2 regions of the Ramlibacter sp. 2FC genome follow, and region 2 is predicted to be linked to the other one. Evidence: predicted binding sites of a transcription regulator. Region 2 holds the regulator's gene; the other holds the start of a gene.
What was found. The regulator FliA, encoded in region 2, starts transcription of late flagellar genes. The targets are predictions, from matches to a motif close to CTAAAGTTTNNNNNNNNNNNGCCGNTA.

Region 1 (5,465 bases), on a different contig from region 2:
TTACATTGTAATGCACGCCAAGGGAAAGGGCAAGGTTTAGCGGCCAAAAAGTTTAGCTAAAGTGCTTGACGATTAGGACATTTTGCCCTAATATAGCACTTGAAGGCCGGGCATTTCGCCCAGGTCAACTACCGGAGAAAGTCCGATGAACACCCAAGAGCAACCCGTTACCGCTTCCCTGGTCGCCGAGGCCCAGCGCCTCGACTTCCTGCCCGCCTACTTCGGCCCGCGTCTGATGATGCGCGGCGAGGCCCTGGTGTATGCCTGGCTTCGCCGGCTCTGCGAACGCTACAGCGGCGCGTATTGGCACTACTACACCTTGTCGGACGGCGGTTTTTACATGGCCCCCGACCTGGCCGACCGCCTGGAGATCGAGGTGGACGGCAACGGCTTCCGAGGCGAGTTGTCGGCCGACGCCGCCGGCATTGTCGCAACCCTGTTCGCGCTGGGCCAGCTCGCGGCCGAGGCCGCCGACACGGACGCCGGCGATGCCCTGATCGACCGCTATCACTTCCTGCGCGGCTTCGCAGCCAGCCACGCCGAGGCGGCCGCGATCTACCGGGCTATTGACTGATGAGGGGCGGCCCCGGCTTCGGCCGGGGCTTCCAGGAGGCGACCATGACCAGGAACAACGCTCCCCAGGCACCGACGAACAGCTACGCGACGGACGGCAAGTGCCACAACGCCGAGCCGGGCACCTACGGCCACGAATGCGGCAAGCCGGCCGCATGGATCGGCACGAACCACAAGGGGTTCAGCTCGGGATTCTGCGACGACTGCAAGCGCCACGGCTACGAAGCCCGCGACGTGATCGCGTGGCGGCGTGCTGACACTTGAGGGGCCGGCCGATGGCGAAGAAACGCAAGACGCCGGCCCAGCCGGGCCAGGACTGGAACGCGCCGGCGGCCGAGCTGCTGGCCGAGCTGCCCACCGAACGCGACGAGCTGCTGGCCGCCGCCGTGGCGGCCGTGGTGGAGATCGACGCGGCGATCATGCGCGGCGACGGTGCGGCCGCCGAGGCGGCCAGCGACCGATACGAGGCCGTCATCTGGAAGATGAACGGCGGAACGCACGTGGGCAGCATGGCCGACCACGACGCGCCCGGCCAGGTCATCGAGCGCCATTGCGCGGCGGTGCCTGGCGACGTGCCCTTGTGGGGCCAGCGCGGCCAGTTCCTGGTCGCGGATGGCGACATGCGCGCCCTGGTGGAGTACGAGGCCGGCTACGGCGGGCCGCTGGGTGCCCACTTCCAGTTCCACGTCATCGACCTGGACAGGCCGTTTATCTCCGAAACGGGCTACCGCTCGCACTTCGACACGGCGCAGGGCTGCATGACGGTGGACGAGGTTGCGCGCGGCATCCTGGCTGCGCAGCGAGCCGAGAAGAAGCGCCCGGTGATGGTCGAGGCCAGCTACCGCGACCGCCTGGCCGATGCTCCCCTGCCCGCTTGGCTGGCCGGCCTGGAGCCGCCGGCGCGGCGCGAACCGGCGACCGTCCTGGTGCCGCCGGGGTTCGTCCTGGTCGATGTGGTGCTGCCCTCGCATCGGGCCTTCATCGCCAGGCGCTGGGCGGCCGAGGCCGCGACCAGGATCAAGGCGGCCAGGGCCGCCGGGTTGGACGCCAAGGGAAAAATCACCGGCGCAGGCCCGGAGCGAGATCCCGCATCGCCAGAAACGACGATGACCTGCAGCATCGTCAAAGCCGACGATGCCGAGCCGGTCGAGGGCGGGCCTGTATCGCCGGAAACGACGATGCCGGGAGCGAGCGCGGCAACCTGCAGCATCGCCAGGAATGGCGATGGAGGCCCGGCCGACCGGGTGGAGTTCAAGCCCGGCCAGCGGTGCGAGATCGTGAGCGTCCATCACCCGGTTTTCGACCGCTACATCGGCAAGCGCATCATCATCGTGAAGGTGCATCCCGACACCCGCCAGGTGTGGGCGCACGACGACAGGCCGGTAACGTACAAGACCAATCGCGCAGGCCGGCGCGTGGTCGATTCAGACCCGAGCTGCATCCAGTCGATCTACGGCTTCGACCAGTTGCGGCTTATCACTTGACCAGGAGAACGAACGAATGACGAACGACGCCAATATCCGGCTGGAGTGCTTGAAGCCGGCCGAACGCTGGGCACAACCGACCGGCGAGGAAGTCCGCGAGGTGCTGCGCCTGGCCGGGTTCAGCGGCAGCAAGGCCGCGAAGGCGCTGGGGCTGGGCGCGAAGGGCGACCGCACGATCCGCCGCTGGATCGGCGAGGACACCCCGATTCCCTATGCGGCATGGGCGATCCTGTGCGACCTGGCCGGGCTGGGCGTGATCTGGAAAGAGGATTGACGCCAAGGGAAAGGTTTTAGCGGCTAAAGTTTAGCCTTCGGATTCCGGTAAAGCGAAAAAAGTTTAGCTAAAGTGCTTGACAGGCTAGGGCATTTTGCCCTAATATAGCACTTGAAGGCCGGGCACATCGCCCAGGTCAACTACCGGAGAAAGTCCGATGAGCGACAACAAGATCATGCCCTGGATTGACGAGCTGGAGGGCGCGGCAGCGACCGACTTCCCGGCCCGCCGTGACGAGATCGCGGCCATGATGGCCGAGGCGGCCGAGCTGGTGCGCAAAGCCGAGGAACTGCGCGGCAAGGCGTACTTCGCCGGATGCTCCCTGGAGGGGCAGGCCAAGGGCCATTGGTCGATGGAAGCCGTCGAGCAGGCCAAGCGCCGGGCCGGCTGGTAAGAGCACATGGCCCGGTCGGCAACGGCCGGGCCTATCGAGGACGCCAAGAAGGGAGTATTGCGTGAGCCGAGGCAAGATCAAGGGCGGCCCCAGGTGGAGGAACGCCCCGGAGTGATCCGGGGCGCTTGGCCTGGTGCTGGCACACCGTAACCATGCTTCCGAGTGGGAGCACCCAGCATTCAACACGTAAGCGCGTGGAGGGTCAAGCTATGTCCAACATCATCAAGTTCCCCAAGGAGATCGAGCAGCCCGCCGCGCCCGCGCCGGTGGAGCCTGCCGCCGCGCCTGCTGCCCCCAACAAGGCCCCCGGTGCTGGCCTGCTGGCCGGCCTGGTCAAGTTCGTATGGGTGGCGACCGTGTTGGTCTGGCCGATCCTCAAGTGGGTGCTGTCGATTGCCACCTTCTTTCAGTTCGTGCGGATGCTCTACCACTGGAACACGCCTGGCGTGTATGCCGGCTGGTCGTTCCTGGTGTACTTCGCGGTGCTGACCGCGATCACCTACTTCGTTTCGATCTACAAGCCGAAGGGGCTTTGACATGAAAAAACAGACCCTGCCCTACCCGCCGGGATTCGTGGAGCCAACCACGGGCCGCGTGGCCGTCCTGGTGCGCGAGTACGCGGCCAGCGATTTGAACGGCGATGCGCCGGCCTATTGGTACAGCGCGCAATCCGAGGAATGGGGCCTTGACCCCTGGCGGCTCGTTGAAGGCGTCGATCCGCATGTGCATGGCGGTTCGTTCGACGTGTGCTTTGCGAGCGGCGGCACGCGCACCGTGGGGCCGTTGATGACGTTCTTCGTGAGCGCCGACCACGCGCAGCAGCTCGCAGTTTCGCGCGCCGCGTCGCAGATGGGGCGCTACGGAATGCGGGTGGTCGAGGTTCAGCAAGGCCCCGACGACCTCAAGCGCCTAGCCGCGCTGTATTCGGATGACGCCAAGAAGGGGTGATTTTTAGCCGCTAAAAGGCTTGACGCGCCCGGCGAGTTTAGCTAAACTTCTGCACATGGTCGGCGGCTGGCACCGCCTTTTGTTCAACAACCGGGTGTGGAGTTTATATGGGTGTTCTCCATGAAGAAACGGCTAACCGAAGCCCAATTCCAGGCGGCGATCAAGGGCCTGGAGATCGGGCAACAGACCATCGACATAGCGCGCGGCGTGCTGGTCGATGGAAGGCCCCAGGCCGAGTTTGTGGCCTCGCTGGGGCTGACCAAGGGGGCGGTATCGCAAGCGGTCAGTCGCGTGTGGGCAGCGGCGGGGGAAGTGCTCCCGCAGGGCTTCGCGCGGGTGACGGCGGTACTGCCGGAGCATCAAGCGTTCATCGTCAAGCGTTGGGAAGCCGACGCCAAGGGAAAGAGGAAACAGGAACCCAACTCATGAAAACACTGGTCACGGCAATTCAGAAAGGCGGACAGGGCAAGACCTTCGCAACCTGCCACCTGGCGTTCGACTTCCAGGAGCGCGGCCTTCGGGTTGCAGTGATCGACCTGGACACCCAGGGCAATGCAAGCTGGACGCTGGCCGGCCACGACTCGGGCTATCCCGCCAGTCGCATGTTCACCGCCGGCGGCGACGAGCTGCGCGCCTGGTTCGCTGGCCGGGAGGATGACGGCCTGGCGCTGATCGCGGCCGATGCCAGCCTGGCCAACCTGGACAAGATGGACTTGGCCCAGGCCGCCGGCGCGCTGCGGGCCAGCATCGCGGCGCTAGGCGAGTTCTTCGACGTGTGCCTGATCGACACCGCCCCTTCCCTTGGCGTTGCCATGACGGCGGCCGTGCTGGCCGCCGACTACATGCTTTCGCCGGTCGAAATGGAGGCGTACAGCTTGCAAGGCATGAAGAAGATGGTTGCCGTCATCGGCAACCTGCGCAAGCAAAACCCGAAGCTGCGCTTTCTCGGCATGGTGCCGAACAAGGTGGACGCGCGGAAGCCGCGCCACGTCAGCAACCTGGCGACCTTGCAGCAGGCATATCCGCAACTGATCTTGCCGTTCAGTGTCGGCGCGCGAGACAGTATCGCGGAGGCGCTGGGCGAGCAGATGCCAGTGTGGAAGATCAAGAAAACCGCTGCGCGCAAGGCCACCCAGGAAGTGCGCGCCCTGGCGGATTACGTGTTCACGAAGATGGAGATCGCGCAATGACCAGCGCCGTAAAGACCAACGCCAAGAAGAAGGCCCCGCAAGCGGCCGCAGAGAAGCCCAAGGGCGGCGGGCTGGGCCTGGATGGCCTCGGCGACCTGTCGAGCTTGCTGGACGAGCCACAGGCCGCGAATGCGGCCCCTGGCGGCCCGCAGGAGCTGCCGCTTGACCTCATCGACGAAGACCCGCACCAGCCGCGCACGGCGGACAACCCCGGCTTCTCGCCGGAGTCCATCGCCGAGATCGGCGAGACGATCAAGCTGCGCGGCGTGAAGTCGCCCATCAGCGTGCGCGAGAACCCGGACGCGCCGGGCCGCTACCTCATCAACCACGGTGCGCGGCGCTACCGTGGCTCGAAATGGGCCGACAAGACCACCATCCCGGCTTTCATCGACAACGACTACAACGAGGCCGACCAGGTAATCGAGAACCTGCAACGCAACGAACTGACGGCCCGCGAGATCGCGGACTTCATCGGCCGCGAGCTGGCGAAGGGCAAGAAGAAGTCGGAGATCGCCAAGGAGATCGGCAAGTCGCCGGCGTTCGTCACACAGCACGTCACGCTGCTGGACTTGCCCGAACCGATTGCCGAGGCGTTCAACACT
Region 2 (11,742 bases):
CACGCTCTGGCGTGAATAGCCGGGAGTATTGGCGTTGGCGATGTTGGCCGCCGTGGTGTTGAGTTGCGCCTGGGCGGCGAACATGGTTCGCGTGCCGAGACTGATCAGACCGCCCATGAATGGAACCTCAGGTAATGGTGGCGCGCTGCAGGCGCAGCGTGGTGTTGATCACGCGTGTCAGCTTGTCGGCATAGGCCGGATCGGTGGCGTAGCCGGCTTTTTGCAGGCCTTGCGCGAAGGCCTGCGGCGTGCTGCCCTGGCGCATCAGCTGGGCATAGCGTTCGCTGTGCCTGAGCAGGCGCGCGTAGTCGAGGAAGGCTTCCTCGTAGGAGCCATAGGCGCGGAAACTGGCCACCTGCTTGCTGGCCTCGCCATTCACGTACTCGGTGGTGGTGACCTCGGCCACCCTGCCGGACCATTTGCCCGTGGCCTTGATGCCGAACAGGTTGTGGGACGGCGAGCCATCGGCCGCGCGGATCTCGCGCCGGCCCCACGCGGACTCGTGCGCCGCCTGGGCCAGGATGAAGGATTCGGGCAGGCCGGTCTGCTGCGCCGCCAGCGACGCGGCCGCCTGGTGCTGGCGCAGGAAGTCCTCCTGGGTCGCGGCGCCGCGCGCTGCGGCGCGTTCGGCTGGTGCTGGTGTCGGCTTCGGCGCCGCCTCGGCCGCCGCGCTGCCGCCCGCGAGGTTGCGCTCGAGCTGTTTGGCGATCATGTCGGCCAGGCCGCCGGGCAAGCCGCTCAGCTGCGTCGCGTATTGGCTGTCGAGCAGTTCGGTGCCCATGTCGGTGCCGCTGTTGTCGCCCAAGCTCGAAGGCAGGGTGTTCGCGCGCATGCTCTTCATCAGCTCCTGCATGAAGACCGCCTCGAACTGCCGGGCCGCCTCCTTGATCGCGGCCCGCGGGTCGCGGCCGGCCGAGGCGCGCAACCCGTCCAGCGTCTTGAGGTCGGAGGACAGGCCCGTCGCGAGGCTGTGGGGGCGTGTCATTTCAGATGACCTCGAGCTCGGCCTGCAGGGCGCCGGCGACCTTCATGGCCTGCAGGATGGCCAGCAGGTCCTGGGGCGTGGCGCCCAGGGCGTTCAGCGCCTTGACCACCTCGCTCAGCTGGGCGCCGGCCGGCAGCTGGATCAGGGCGCCGCCGTCCTGCCGGATCTGGATGTCCGATTGCTGCGAGACGACGGTCTGGCCGGCCGAGAACGGCCCGGGCTGGCTGATGACCGGGGTGGTGCTGATGGTCACCGCCAGGTTGCCGTGTGCCACGGCGGCCGCGCCCAGGGTGACGGACTGGTTCATCACGATGGAGCCGGTGCGCGCGTTCAGCACCACCTTGGCCGCGGGCGCGGCCTGGCGCACCGGCAGGTTCTCGATGTCGGCGAGAAAGGCGACCCGCTCGCCGGGGTGGGCGGGCATGCGCACGCGCACCACCCGCCCGTCCAGGGCCTCGGCGGTCTGCGCGCCCTTGGCGCGGTTGATGGCCTCGGCCACCTGGCGCGCCGTGTCGAAATCGGCCGCGTTGAGGTCGAGCTGCACATGCTCGCCCTGGTGCAGCGGCGTGGGCACGCTGCGCTCGACCGTGGCGCCGCCCGGGACGCGGCCCGCACTGAGATGGTTGATCTGTACCCTGCTGCCACCGGCCGCGGCGCCTGCGCCGCCGACCACCAGGTTGCCCTGCGCCAGTGCGTAGACCTGTCCGTCGGCGCCTTTGAGCGGGGTTGCGATCAGGGTGCCGCCGCGCAGCGACTTGGCGTTGCCCATGGAGGACACGTTGATGTCTATGGCCTGGCCCGGCTGGGCGAAGGCGGGCAGCTGGGCCGTGACCATGACGGTGGCCACGTTCCTGAGCTGCATGTTGGTGCCCGGCGGCACGTTGACGCCCATCTGCTGCAGCATGGCCGTCACGCTCTGCGCGGCGAACGGCGTCTGTGCGGTCTGGTCGCCCGTGCCGTCCAGGCCCACCACCAGGCCGTAGCCCACCAGCGGGTTGCTGCGCACGCCCTGGACGCTGGCCACTTCCTTGATGCGCAGGGCCTGGACCGGAAGGCACACGCCCAGGGTCAGCGCGGCGGCGAGGCCGAGCAGGCGCCAGAGCGCGCGCGGGGTCCGGCTGAGGCGCCTTGGCCGGGGCAGGGGAGAGGCGGGAGGGAGAGCCATGGGGTCAAAGCGGCAGCAAGGTCAGGAAAAAGCGTGCCAGCCAGGCCATGGCCTGGGCCTCGGCCTGCTGGCCCTGGCCGCGGTAGGCCAGCCGCACGTCGGCGATCTGGGCGGAGCTCACCATGTTGCCGGCCTGGATGCCGCGTGGGTCGACGCGGCCGGTGAACTGCATCACCTCCACGTTGTGGTTCAGGCCGATCTGTTTCTCGCCGCTGACGATCAGATGGCCGTTGGGCAGGACCTCGATCACGGTGGCGCTGATGGTGCCCGAGAAGTCGTTGGCGCTTTCCGTGCCGCCCTTGCCCGAGAAGGTGTTGGAGGAAGATCCCGAGGCGTCGAGTCGGCCCAGCGTGCGCGCCGAGGCGAAGGGCAGGGCGCTGATGCCGCTCTCCAGCGCGCCCTTTTTCTCCACCGAGGACGCCGAGCGCTGGCTGGCCTGGACGCGTTCGACGATGTTGACCAGCAGGCTGTCGCCGACCGCGCGCGCCCTGTGCTCCTCGAACAGAGGCCGGTAGCTCGCGGCCTGGAACAGGCTGCCGGTGGTCGCGGCGGGCGCGGGCGCCGGCGCGGGGCGCGCGGTGAAGGGGCCGGCCAGCTCGACCTTGGGCGCCAGGGTCTCGCAGCCGGCCAGCAGGAGCGGCAGCGCCGCGGCGAGCAGGCGCAGGCCAGGGGCGCGCGCGCTCACAGCTGCCCCAGACGCTGCAGCATCTGGTCCGAAGTCTGGATCGCCTTGGAGTTGAGCTCGTAGGCGCGCTGGGTCTGGATCATGCCGATCAGCTCCTCGACCACGTTGACGTTCGAGGTTTCGAGGAAACCCTGCTGCAGCTGGCCCAGGCCTTCGCTGCCGGGCTGGCCGGCGGTTGGCGTGCCCGACGCGGCGGTCTCGCTGTAGAGGTTCTGGCCACGCGGCTCGAGTCCGCCCGGGTTGACGAAGCCGACCAGTTGCACGGTGCCCAGCTGCACCGGCTGGGCGGCGCCCGGCACCACGGCCGAGACCACGCCGTCGGCGGAGATGGTGACGCTGCGCGTGTTGGCGGGGATGGTGATGCCCGGGGCCACGGCATAGCCGTTGTTGGTCACGAGCTGGCCGCTGGCATTGGTCTTGAAGGACCCGTCGCGCGTGTAGGCGGCCGTGCCGTCGGGCATCTGGATCTCGAAGAAGCCGCTGCCGTTGATGGCCACGTCCAGCGCGTTGCTGCTTTGCTGCAGGTTGCCCTGGGCGAAGTTGCGCGCCGTCGCCACGGCGCGCGTGCCCAGGCCGACCTGCAGGCCGGTGGGCAGGTTGGTCTGTTCGCTCGAATTCGCGCCGCTTTGCCTGAGGTTCTGGTACATCAGGTCTTCGAGCTGGGCGCTGGCCCGCTTGTAGCCGGTGGTCGCCACGTTGGCCAGGTTGTTGGAGACATGGTCCAGCTGCGTCTGCTGGGCCTCCATGCCGGTCTTCGAAATCCAGAGGGCGCGCATCATGGTGTCGGGTTCCGTGTTCAGTTGGTGCTGAGCAGCTTGGCCGAGGCGTTCTCGTCGGCCTCGGCGGTCTTGAGCATCTTCATCTGTTGCTCGAACTGGCGCGCCGCGGAGATCATGGCCACCATGGTCTCGACGGCGTTCACGTTGGATTGCTCCAGCGCGCCCTCCTGCAGCCGCGCGTTCGGATCGGCCGGCAGCTCCTCGCCCTGCGCGGCGCGGAACAGGCCGTCGCCGCCGCGCTGCAGCGGCGCCTCGGGCGTGACCAGCTTGAGGCGGCCCACCGCCGAGGTGGCACCGCGGCCGTTGCGCGCGCTCACGGTGCCGTCGGCGGCGATGCTCACCTGCGCGTTGGGCGGCAGCTGCAAGGGGCCGCCTTCGCCCAGCACCAGCAGGCCGCCTTGGGTCATCAGGCTGCTGTCTGCCGAGACCGTCAGCGCCCCGGCCCGGGTGTAGGCCTCGGTGCCGTCCAGTCCCTGCACGCTGAGCCAGGCGTTGCCCTGCAGGGCCACATCCAGCGGCCGGCCGGTGTGCTGGACGCTGCCCTGCCTGGCGTCGTAGCCGGTGGTGGTCTCGAGCGCGTACACGCGGGTGCTCGCACCGTCGCCGCGCACCGGCACGGCGCGCAAGGCCTGCAGCTCGGCGCGAAAGCCCAGCGTCGAGGCATTCGCCAGGTTGTTGGCCAGCACCTCCTGGCGCTGCATGGTGGCCTTGGCGCCGGACATCGAGAGGTAGATCATGCGGTCCATGGGCGGGCCTCGGTGGGTGCTTCGGGAGGGCGGCGGCCTGTGGCGATCAGCGCATGTTGACCAGGGTCTGCATGACCTGGTCCTGCGTCTTGATGGTCTGGGCGTTGGCCTGGTAGCTGCGCTGCGCCGTGATCATGTTGACCAGCTCGGCCGTCAGGTCCACGTTGGACTCCTCCAGGGCGCCCGATTGCAGCACGCCCATGTTGCCCGAGCCGGGGGCGCTGCGCGTGGGATCGCCCGAAGCGTAGGTGGCCGTCCAGGCGTTGCCGCCCAGGGCCTGCAGGCCCTGGGGGTTGCGGAAGGTCGCCAGCTCCAGTTGCGCCACCGAGGCACTCTGGCCGTTGGAGAAGCGCGCCATCACCACGCCGCTGGCGTCGATCGAGGTGCCTACCAGCTGGCCCGCGGTGTAGCCGTCCTGCGACAGGTTGGTGACGCCGAAGTTGGTGCCGTACTGGGTGGCGCGCGACAGGTCCACCGTGATGGCCTGCGGGCCGCTGGAGCCCGGGACCGTGATCGGGATCTGGCCGTTGGTGACGGTGCTGCCGTCGGCCAGCAGCACCGAGCCGCCGCCGGCGGCCGTGGGGTTGCCGCCGGAGGTCGGGAAGTTGATGGTGGCGATGGGCTCGGGTGCCGCGGCGCTGCCCTGCAGCGTGCTGCCATCGACCGTGCCGAAGACCTTCCAGGTGTTGTCTCCCGTCTTCTGGAAGTAGTAGGTCACTGCCATGTCGTCGCCTTGTTCGTTGAACACGGTGACCGAGGTGGCGTTGTTGTAGCTGCTGGGGTCGTTGAAGTCGATGCTGTTGGTCGCGCCCGCGGGGCCGGTGGCGGCGGCGCGCGCGTCGACGTTGAACTCCAGGTCGACGCCGCTGGTCATGCGCGGCTTGATGCCGGTGGTCGGCAGCTGGATCGGCTCCAGGCTCGCGCTGGGCAGTCCGTTGGCGTCGATGGAGTGGCCCAGCAGCACCTGCTGCTGGTTGTTCTCCACATAGCCCTGGCGGTTGATCTTGAACTGGCCGTTGCGGGTGTACAGGTTGGCGCCGTCCAGCTGGGGCGTGGCGTTGGGGCCGGCGCCGGGATCGCTCAGGACCTTGGCCACCTGGAAGAAGCCGGCGCCGTTGATGGCCAGATCCAGCGGGTTCTCGGTGGTGGTGATGTTGCCCTGCGTGAACTGCTGGGCCACCGCGGCCAGCTGGACGCCGATGCCGATGTTGCTGGCGCCCGAGCCGTTGATCGAGGCCGCGTACATGTCGGCGAACTCGGCGCGCGCGGACTTGGCGCCAAAGGTGCCGGCATTGGCCACGTTGTTGCCGATGACGTCGAGGTTCTTGCTGGAGGCGTTGAGGCCGGACAGGCCTTGCTGGAAGCTCATGCGGTGGACTCCTGTGTCAGTGCTGCAGGACCGCAGCGACGCTGTTGTAGGCCGCGCTGCGGCCGCTGTAGAGGTCGAGCTCCAGGCCGCTGGCGCCGGTGATCACCGCCCCGACCGTGTCGCGCGTGTAGGTGGTCGCCGTGCTGGCTGCACTGCCCGAGCCCGTCGTGACCTTGAAAGTCACCTCGCTCAGGTCGGTGCCGCCCTCAGGCGACCAGGAGAAGTGGTGACGGCCTTTGTCCAGGGCGCCCAGGCTGAAGCGGTCGATCACCTGACCGCTCGCGTCGCTGACCTCCACGTTCACCGACGCGGCGCTGTCGGCGAGCTCGAAGGCGCCGCGCCCCTGTCCCTCGCTGAGGGTCATGCTGTTGCCTGGCACCAGCACGTCGCGCCCGATCAGGGTCGCCGCCTGCAGCGCCTGCGCCTGCTGGAACGAGCTGGCCATGGTGCCCAGGGAGGCGTTCAGCTTCTCGACCCCGGCAACGGTCTGGATCTGCGCCATCTGGCTGGTCACTTGCGCGTTGTCCAGCGGGTTCAAGGGGTCCTGGTTCTGCATCTGCGTGACCAGCAGCTTGAGGAAGCGGTCCTGAGAGCCGGCCTCGGCCTGTGTGCTGGTGACGGCGGCGCTGCTGCTGGAGGCCGTGGTGGCGCTGGAGATGGCGTTGATCATGGTGGGTCCTGGGGCGCTCACAGGCCCATTTGCAGGGTCTTGAGCAGGAGCGTCTTGGCTGTGTTCATGACCTCGACGTTGTTCTGGTAGGAGCGGGACGCCGAGATCATGTCGACCATTTCCTGCACCGCGTTCACGTTGCTGTAGGTCACATAGCCTTCGGCGTCGGCCTGCGGGTGGGCCGGCGCATGCACACGGCGCCCGGGCGTCGCGTCCTCGGTGACCTGCGTGACCTTCACGCCTGCCGCGCCGTCGTCCTGGGCCGCGTTGCCCAGCGGCAAGGTCTGGAACACCACCTGGCGCGCCTTGTAGGCCTTGCCGTCGGGGCCGGCGACGGTATCGGCGTTGGCCAGGTTGCTGGCCACGGTGTTCAGGCGCTGCGACTGCGCGCTCACGGCGCTGCCCGAAATGCTGAAGATCTGGAACATCGACATGGCGGGCCAGCTTACTGTCCGGTGATGGCGCTCAGGGCCGTGCGCACGCCGGCGTTGATGAAGCGCAGCGTGGCCTCGTAGCGCACGGCGTTGTCGGCGAAGTTGGCACGCTCGCGGTCCATGTCGACCGAGTTGCGGTCCAGGTTGGTCTGCGCGGCCTGGGCATAGTTCAACGCTGCTGCGGACCGGCCTGCGCCGGTCTGGACCATGTGGCCGGGGGCCGTGGCCGCCAGCGCCGCGGCGCCGGCCCCGCTGGCCTGGCGCATGGCCGCGGCGAAGTCCATGTCGCGCGCCACGTAGCCGGGGGTGTCGGCATTGGCGATGTTGCTCGCCAGCAGGCGCTGCCGCTCGGCGCGCAGCACCAGCGCGTCCGACTGGAAGCTCAGCGATTGGGTGAGGCGGTCTAGCATGACGAAGGCTCCTGGTGTCTGCGGCACAGGTCGCGACGGGCGGCCGGGCAGTCGGGACCCATTGTCGGAATCTGCGGCTGCCCCGTTCACGCGAATAAGCGGCCAAAAAACGCTCAATTCGAAGCCAGGCCGGCGGCCGCTGCGCCTACAGTCACGATGGAGCTTCCCCTTGCCCGCATGTCCAAACCGCGCTTCATTCCTGGCGACTGGCGACGCACCTTGTGCGCCGGCCTGATGCTGCTGTGCGCCCTGCGCGGCGCAGCCGCGGACACGACGCCCGATGCCGCACCGCTTGCCGGTCGGCTGACCGAGTGGGTCCAGGCCCATGCCGGTGGGGCGGCGGTCGCGGGCCCGGCGGGCCGGCGGCCGCGCGTGGAGGTCAGCCTGGGCGCGCTCGACGAGCGCATCCGGCTCGCGCCTTGCCTTCGGATGGAGCCCTATCTGCCGCCGGGCACCCGGCCCTGGGGGCGCATACGCATCGGCCTGCGCTGCCTGGAAGGCGCCACGCGCTGGAACGTCTACCTGCCGGCCACGGTGCGGGTGTTCGGCCAGGCCCTCACGGCCAGCGCCGATCTGGCGCCGGGGCGGGCCTTGTCTGCCGAGGTCCTGCGCCTGGCCGAGGTCGACCTGGCGGCCGAGGCCTCGCCGGCCCTGGTCGACGCCGACGCGCTGCGCGGACGCAGCCTGGCCCGGCCCCTGGCGGCGGGCCAGGTCCTGCGCGAGCATCACCTGCGGCCCAGGCAGTGGTTCGGCGTCGGCGAGACGGTCAGGCTGCTGGCCCAGGGGCGGGGATTTGCGATCCGCAGCGAGGGGCGGGCCCTGGGCCCGGGGCTGGACGGCCAGACCGTGCGCGTGATGGTGGAAGGCGGCCGGGTGGTCAGCGGCATCGCGCGCGCCGAGCGCACCGTCGAGGTGCTGTTGTGAGCCGTGGCGGCGATGCGTCAAACAGGGCTAAATTTTTGCCTTGGGCGGCCGATACAGCGATCATGGCGGCAAGGCGCTTGCCGCATCCACTCCGTGCGAGGACATATCCATGAAAATCGGTCAACCCATTGAAGCCACGACGGTCGCCGGCACCGCTGGCGGCACAAGCCCCGCGGGCGCGCGCGAGACCGGGCGCAGCGACGCGGCGCAGCCGCCACTGGCCCCGCCCGAAGGCCGCCCCGAAAGCGCCACGGTGCACTTGTCCGGCACCGCCAGGGAGCTGATGTCCGGCACGCCCGAGTTCAACGCCGAAAAGGTCGAGGCCATGCGCCAGGCCATTGCCGAAGGCCGCTTCAAGCCCAACCCCGGAGCGATCGCCGACCAGCTGATCGCCAATGCGCGCGAGTTGCTGACCGGCCCGACCCACTGACGCCGCCCGCATCCGATGAGAACGCCCGCCCCCGCCATCGAACGCCCCGCCCAGCCGCTCGAAGCCTTGATTCGGTCGCTCGAGTCGCAACTGGAGTCCCTGGCCCAGGCCCTGCGCGAGCGCGACAGCGAAGCCATCTCCGCCGGCTCGGCGCGGCTGCAGCGCAGCCTGCAGCAGGCCATGGCAGTGCTGAGCTCGGCGACCGCGCAGGGCGGTGGCTTGCCTGACGGCCTGCGGCCGCGCCTGGCCAAGCTGCAGGGCGCCGTGGCTGCCGAGCGTGAAAGCCTGGCCCGTGCCAGTGCCGCGGTGCAGCGCGCCATGAATGTGCTGATGCCCGCGACGCCGGCCGTGGTGTACGCAGCGCCCTGATCGTTCAGGCCTCCTGTAGGGGGCTCACCACTGGCGCAGCTTGACGCGCAGGCGGGCGATCGACTGGCTGTGCAGCTGGCAGACGCGCGACTCGGTCACGCCCAGCACTGCGGCGATTTCCTTGAGGTTCATGCCCTGTTCGTAGTACATGCTCATCACGTACTGCTCGCGCTCGGGCAGCTGGGCTATGGCATCGACCAGGGCTGCGCGCAGCCGGTAGTCGTCCAGCCGGCTCAGGGGATCGGCATCGCGGTCGGCCATGTGGCGCTCGAGGAAATCGCTGTCGCCGTCCTCGCTGCCCATGTCCTCCAGGTAGACCAGCTGTGTGCCGCGCACCTTGCCCAGCAATTCCTGGTACTGCGCCAGGGCGATGCCCATCTCGGCGGCGATCTCGCTCTCGAGCGGCGCCCGCCCGAGCTTTTGCTCGAGCCTGTGCACCGCCTGCTCGATCGAGCGCTGCTGCTTTCGGTCGCCCCGGCTCATCCAGTCCGTGCCGCGCAGCTCGTCGAGCATGGCGCCGCGCACGCGCTGGGAGGCGAAGGTCTCGAACTGCACGCCCTGCGCCGCGTCGAAGCGGCTGAGCGCGTCGTTGAGCCCCATCATGCCGACCTGGATCAGGTCGTCTATCTCGACGTTGGCCGGCAGCTTGGCAATCATCTGGTGGGCCAGCCGCCTCACCAGCGGGCTGTACTGCTTGAGCATCGAACTGTGGTCGAGGCGGCCTTTGGCGGTGTACATGGAAAGCTCCGGGAATGTCAGTGCAGAACGCGGGCCGGTGCGGCTGCCGGCCGGGTCGACAGCGTGGCGTGGCCAGGCGCACGCGGTGGCGGCTCGAGCGCCTCGCGCAGCAGGCCGATCGACAGCCCGCTCAGCTGGTGCGCCAGGGCCTGCTCGCTGGCGCCCATGGCATGCGTCCATGCGAGCGGGTGCAACTGGGCACCGAGGAAGTCCCTGGCGCAGCGCGCCAGGCGCGCGGCCGCTGCTGGCAGCTGCGCCTCGTGGCGCGGCAGGTCCAGCAGCACGGCCTGGCGCCTGAGGCCGGCCTGCAGGCTCAGGGTCTTGATGCCGGCGTAGGCATGGGTGAGGCTGTCCGGCGTGTCGCCGCACAGCACCAGCGGACAGACCTCGTGCCGGGCGAAAAGGCGGCTCAGCAGTTCGGCCTGGGCGTGGAAGACGACCACGTCCGTGTCCGGCGCGGCCTGCTGCAAGGCCCTGGACCAGCGTGCCAGCAGCTCGCTGTCCGACCCAGCGCACCAGGCCGCCGGGTCGGCGGCCAGCACCGCCACATGGGTCTCGACATGCTCGATCCAGCGTTCCAGGCCGGCGCCGCGCGCCAGGGCCTGCGTCAGGGCGCGGTCCTGGCCGCCGGCGCCGGGCACGGCGTCGACCACCAGGCAGCGCAGCCCATGGCGGCCCAGCGCCCGGCACAGGGCATCGAGCAGGCGGTGCGTGCCGGCCACATGGGGATTGGCCACGAGCGGCAGCATCTGCAACTGCGGACGCTGAAAGCGGCGGCGCAGGCCCTGGGCCTGATCGGCGATCTCCTCAAGCATGCAGGCCCTCGCTAGCCGGGCCGGGCACCGGGCCGAACATGAGCTGCAGATCCTCGGCGTCCATGCGGTAGGCCGCACGGCCCTCGCGGCCGAGCGCGCGCTGCACCAGGGCCTGGGCAGACAGGCGATGCCAGTCCTCGGGCACGCGCTGCCCGTCCGCGACCTGCACCAGCTTGAGCTTGTGGCGCACCAGCACGTCGAGCGCGGTACCCAGGTGCACGGCCTCGTCCACCTTGGACAGCACCACCCCGTGGCACTCGCTGGCGCGGTAGGCCTTCGCCACATCCTCCAGGGTCTCCCCCTGGGCCGCCGCGTTCAGCACCAGCAGGCGCCGGATGCGCGCATCGCCCAGCATCTCCAGCAGCTCCTGCGTGCGGTCGTCGTGCTGGGCCAGGCCGGCGGTGTCGATCAGCACCAGCTTCTTGACGGACAGCAGGTCCAGCAGGTCATCCAGCGCCGCGCGGTCGTGGGCGGTGTGCACCGCCACGCCCAGGATGCGGCCGTAGGCGCGCAACTGCTCGTGGGCGCCGACGCGGTAGGCGTCCAGCGTGATCAGGCCCAGCTGCGCGGCGCCATGCCTGGCAGCAAAGGCCGCCGCCAGCTTGGCCGTGCCCGTGGTCTTGCCGACGCCGGTCGCGCCTACCAAAGCGAAAACGCCGCCCTGGTCCTCGAGCGCCGGCTCCGTCTCGCCGGTGCGCAGGTTGTGCGCCAGCACCTCGCGGGCCCAGGCCAGGCCGTCGCCCGCGTCCGCCGGCAGGCGCTGCACCAGGGTGCGCACCAGGGCCGGCGACAAGCCGACCTGCAGCAGCCGGGCCGCCAGCTGAGACTGGGCAGGGCTGCGCCTGAGCCCGTCCATGAACGCCATCGCGCCAAAGCGCGACTCGATCAGTGTCCTGACGTTGCGCAACTCGTCGAGCACGGCGCGCTCATGCTCGGCGCCCAGGCGCGCCGCAACGGCGTCGGCCCCGGCGGGCGCGGGCGGCTCGAGTTCAGCGGGTGAGGGCAGCGGCGCGGCCTGGCGCCGCTTGAGCATGCGCTCGCGCACGTAGTCCTGAAAGGACAGGGTGCTCATGGCCAGCTGCTGCACGTCCTCGCTCACCGAACTGGCCGGCGGGTGCCGCGAAGCGGCCTGGCCGGCGTCGGTGGTCTCGTGCCGCGGCGCGCCCTCGGCGGCCATGGCCAGCACCTCGACGCCCTCGGCGCAGGGGCGCGTCGCGAGCACC

Region 1: kleA (stable inheritance protein KleA) is a predicted target of FliA. The motif match lies at 2,355-2,381, and genes of this name have one in related genera.

The regions. Positions count from the first base shown of each region.
Region 1 is NZ_SCMM01000019.1:467-5,931, reverse strand. It holds gene FFS10_RS10225 (antirestriction protein) at 146-574, shown strand; gene FFS10_RS10220 (hypothetical protein) at 619-837, shown strand; gene FFS10_RS10215 (hypothetical protein) at 849-2,057, shown strand; gene korC (transcriptional repressor KorC) at 2,074-2,331, shown strand; gene kleA (stable inheritance protein KleA) at 2,489-2,725, shown strand; gene kleE (KleE stable inheritance protein) at 2,935-3,261, shown strand; gene FFS10_RS10195 (DUF2761 domain-containing protein) at 3,263-3,673, shown strand; gene FFS10_RS10190 (transcriptional regulator KorA) at 3,794-4,102, shown strand; gene FFS10_RS10185 (ParA family protein) at 4,099-4,863, shown strand; gene FFS10_RS10180 (transcriptional repressor gene korB) at 4,860-5,465, shown strand, end outside.
Region 2 is NZ_SCMM01000018.1:48,563-60,304, reverse strand. It holds gene flgK (flagellar hook-associated protein FlgK) at 1-117, opposite strand, end outside; gene flgJ (flagellar assembly peptidoglycan hydrolase FlgJ) at 128-985, opposite strand; gene FFS10_RS10055 (flagellar basal body P-ring protein FlgI) at 987-2,150, opposite strand; gene FFS10_RS10050 (flagellar basal body L-ring protein FlgH) at 2,155-2,835, opposite strand; gene flgG (flagellar basal-body rod protein FlgG) at 2,832-3,614, opposite strand; gene flgF (flagellar basal-body rod protein FlgF) at 3,632-4,360, opposite strand; gene flgE (flagellar hook protein FlgE) at 4,407-5,729, opposite strand; gene FFS10_RS10030 (flagellar hook assembly protein FlgD) at 5,746-6,399, opposite strand; gene flgC (flagellar basal body rod protein FlgC) at 6,417-6,833, opposite strand; gene flgB (flagellar basal body rod protein FlgB) at 6,845-7,243, opposite strand; gene flgA (flagellar basal body P-ring formation chaperone FlgA) at 7,421-8,167, shown strand; gene flgM (flagellar biosynthesis anti-sigma factor FlgM) at 8,277-8,597, shown strand; gene FFS10_RS10005 (hypothetical protein) at 8,613-8,966, shown strand; gene FFS10_RS10000 (RNA polymerase sigma factor FliA) at 8,991-9,704, opposite strand; gene FFS10_RS09995 (MinD/ParA family ATP-binding protein) at 9,722-10,519, opposite strand; gene flhF (flagellar biosynthesis GTPase FlhF) at 10,512-11,742, opposite strand, start outside.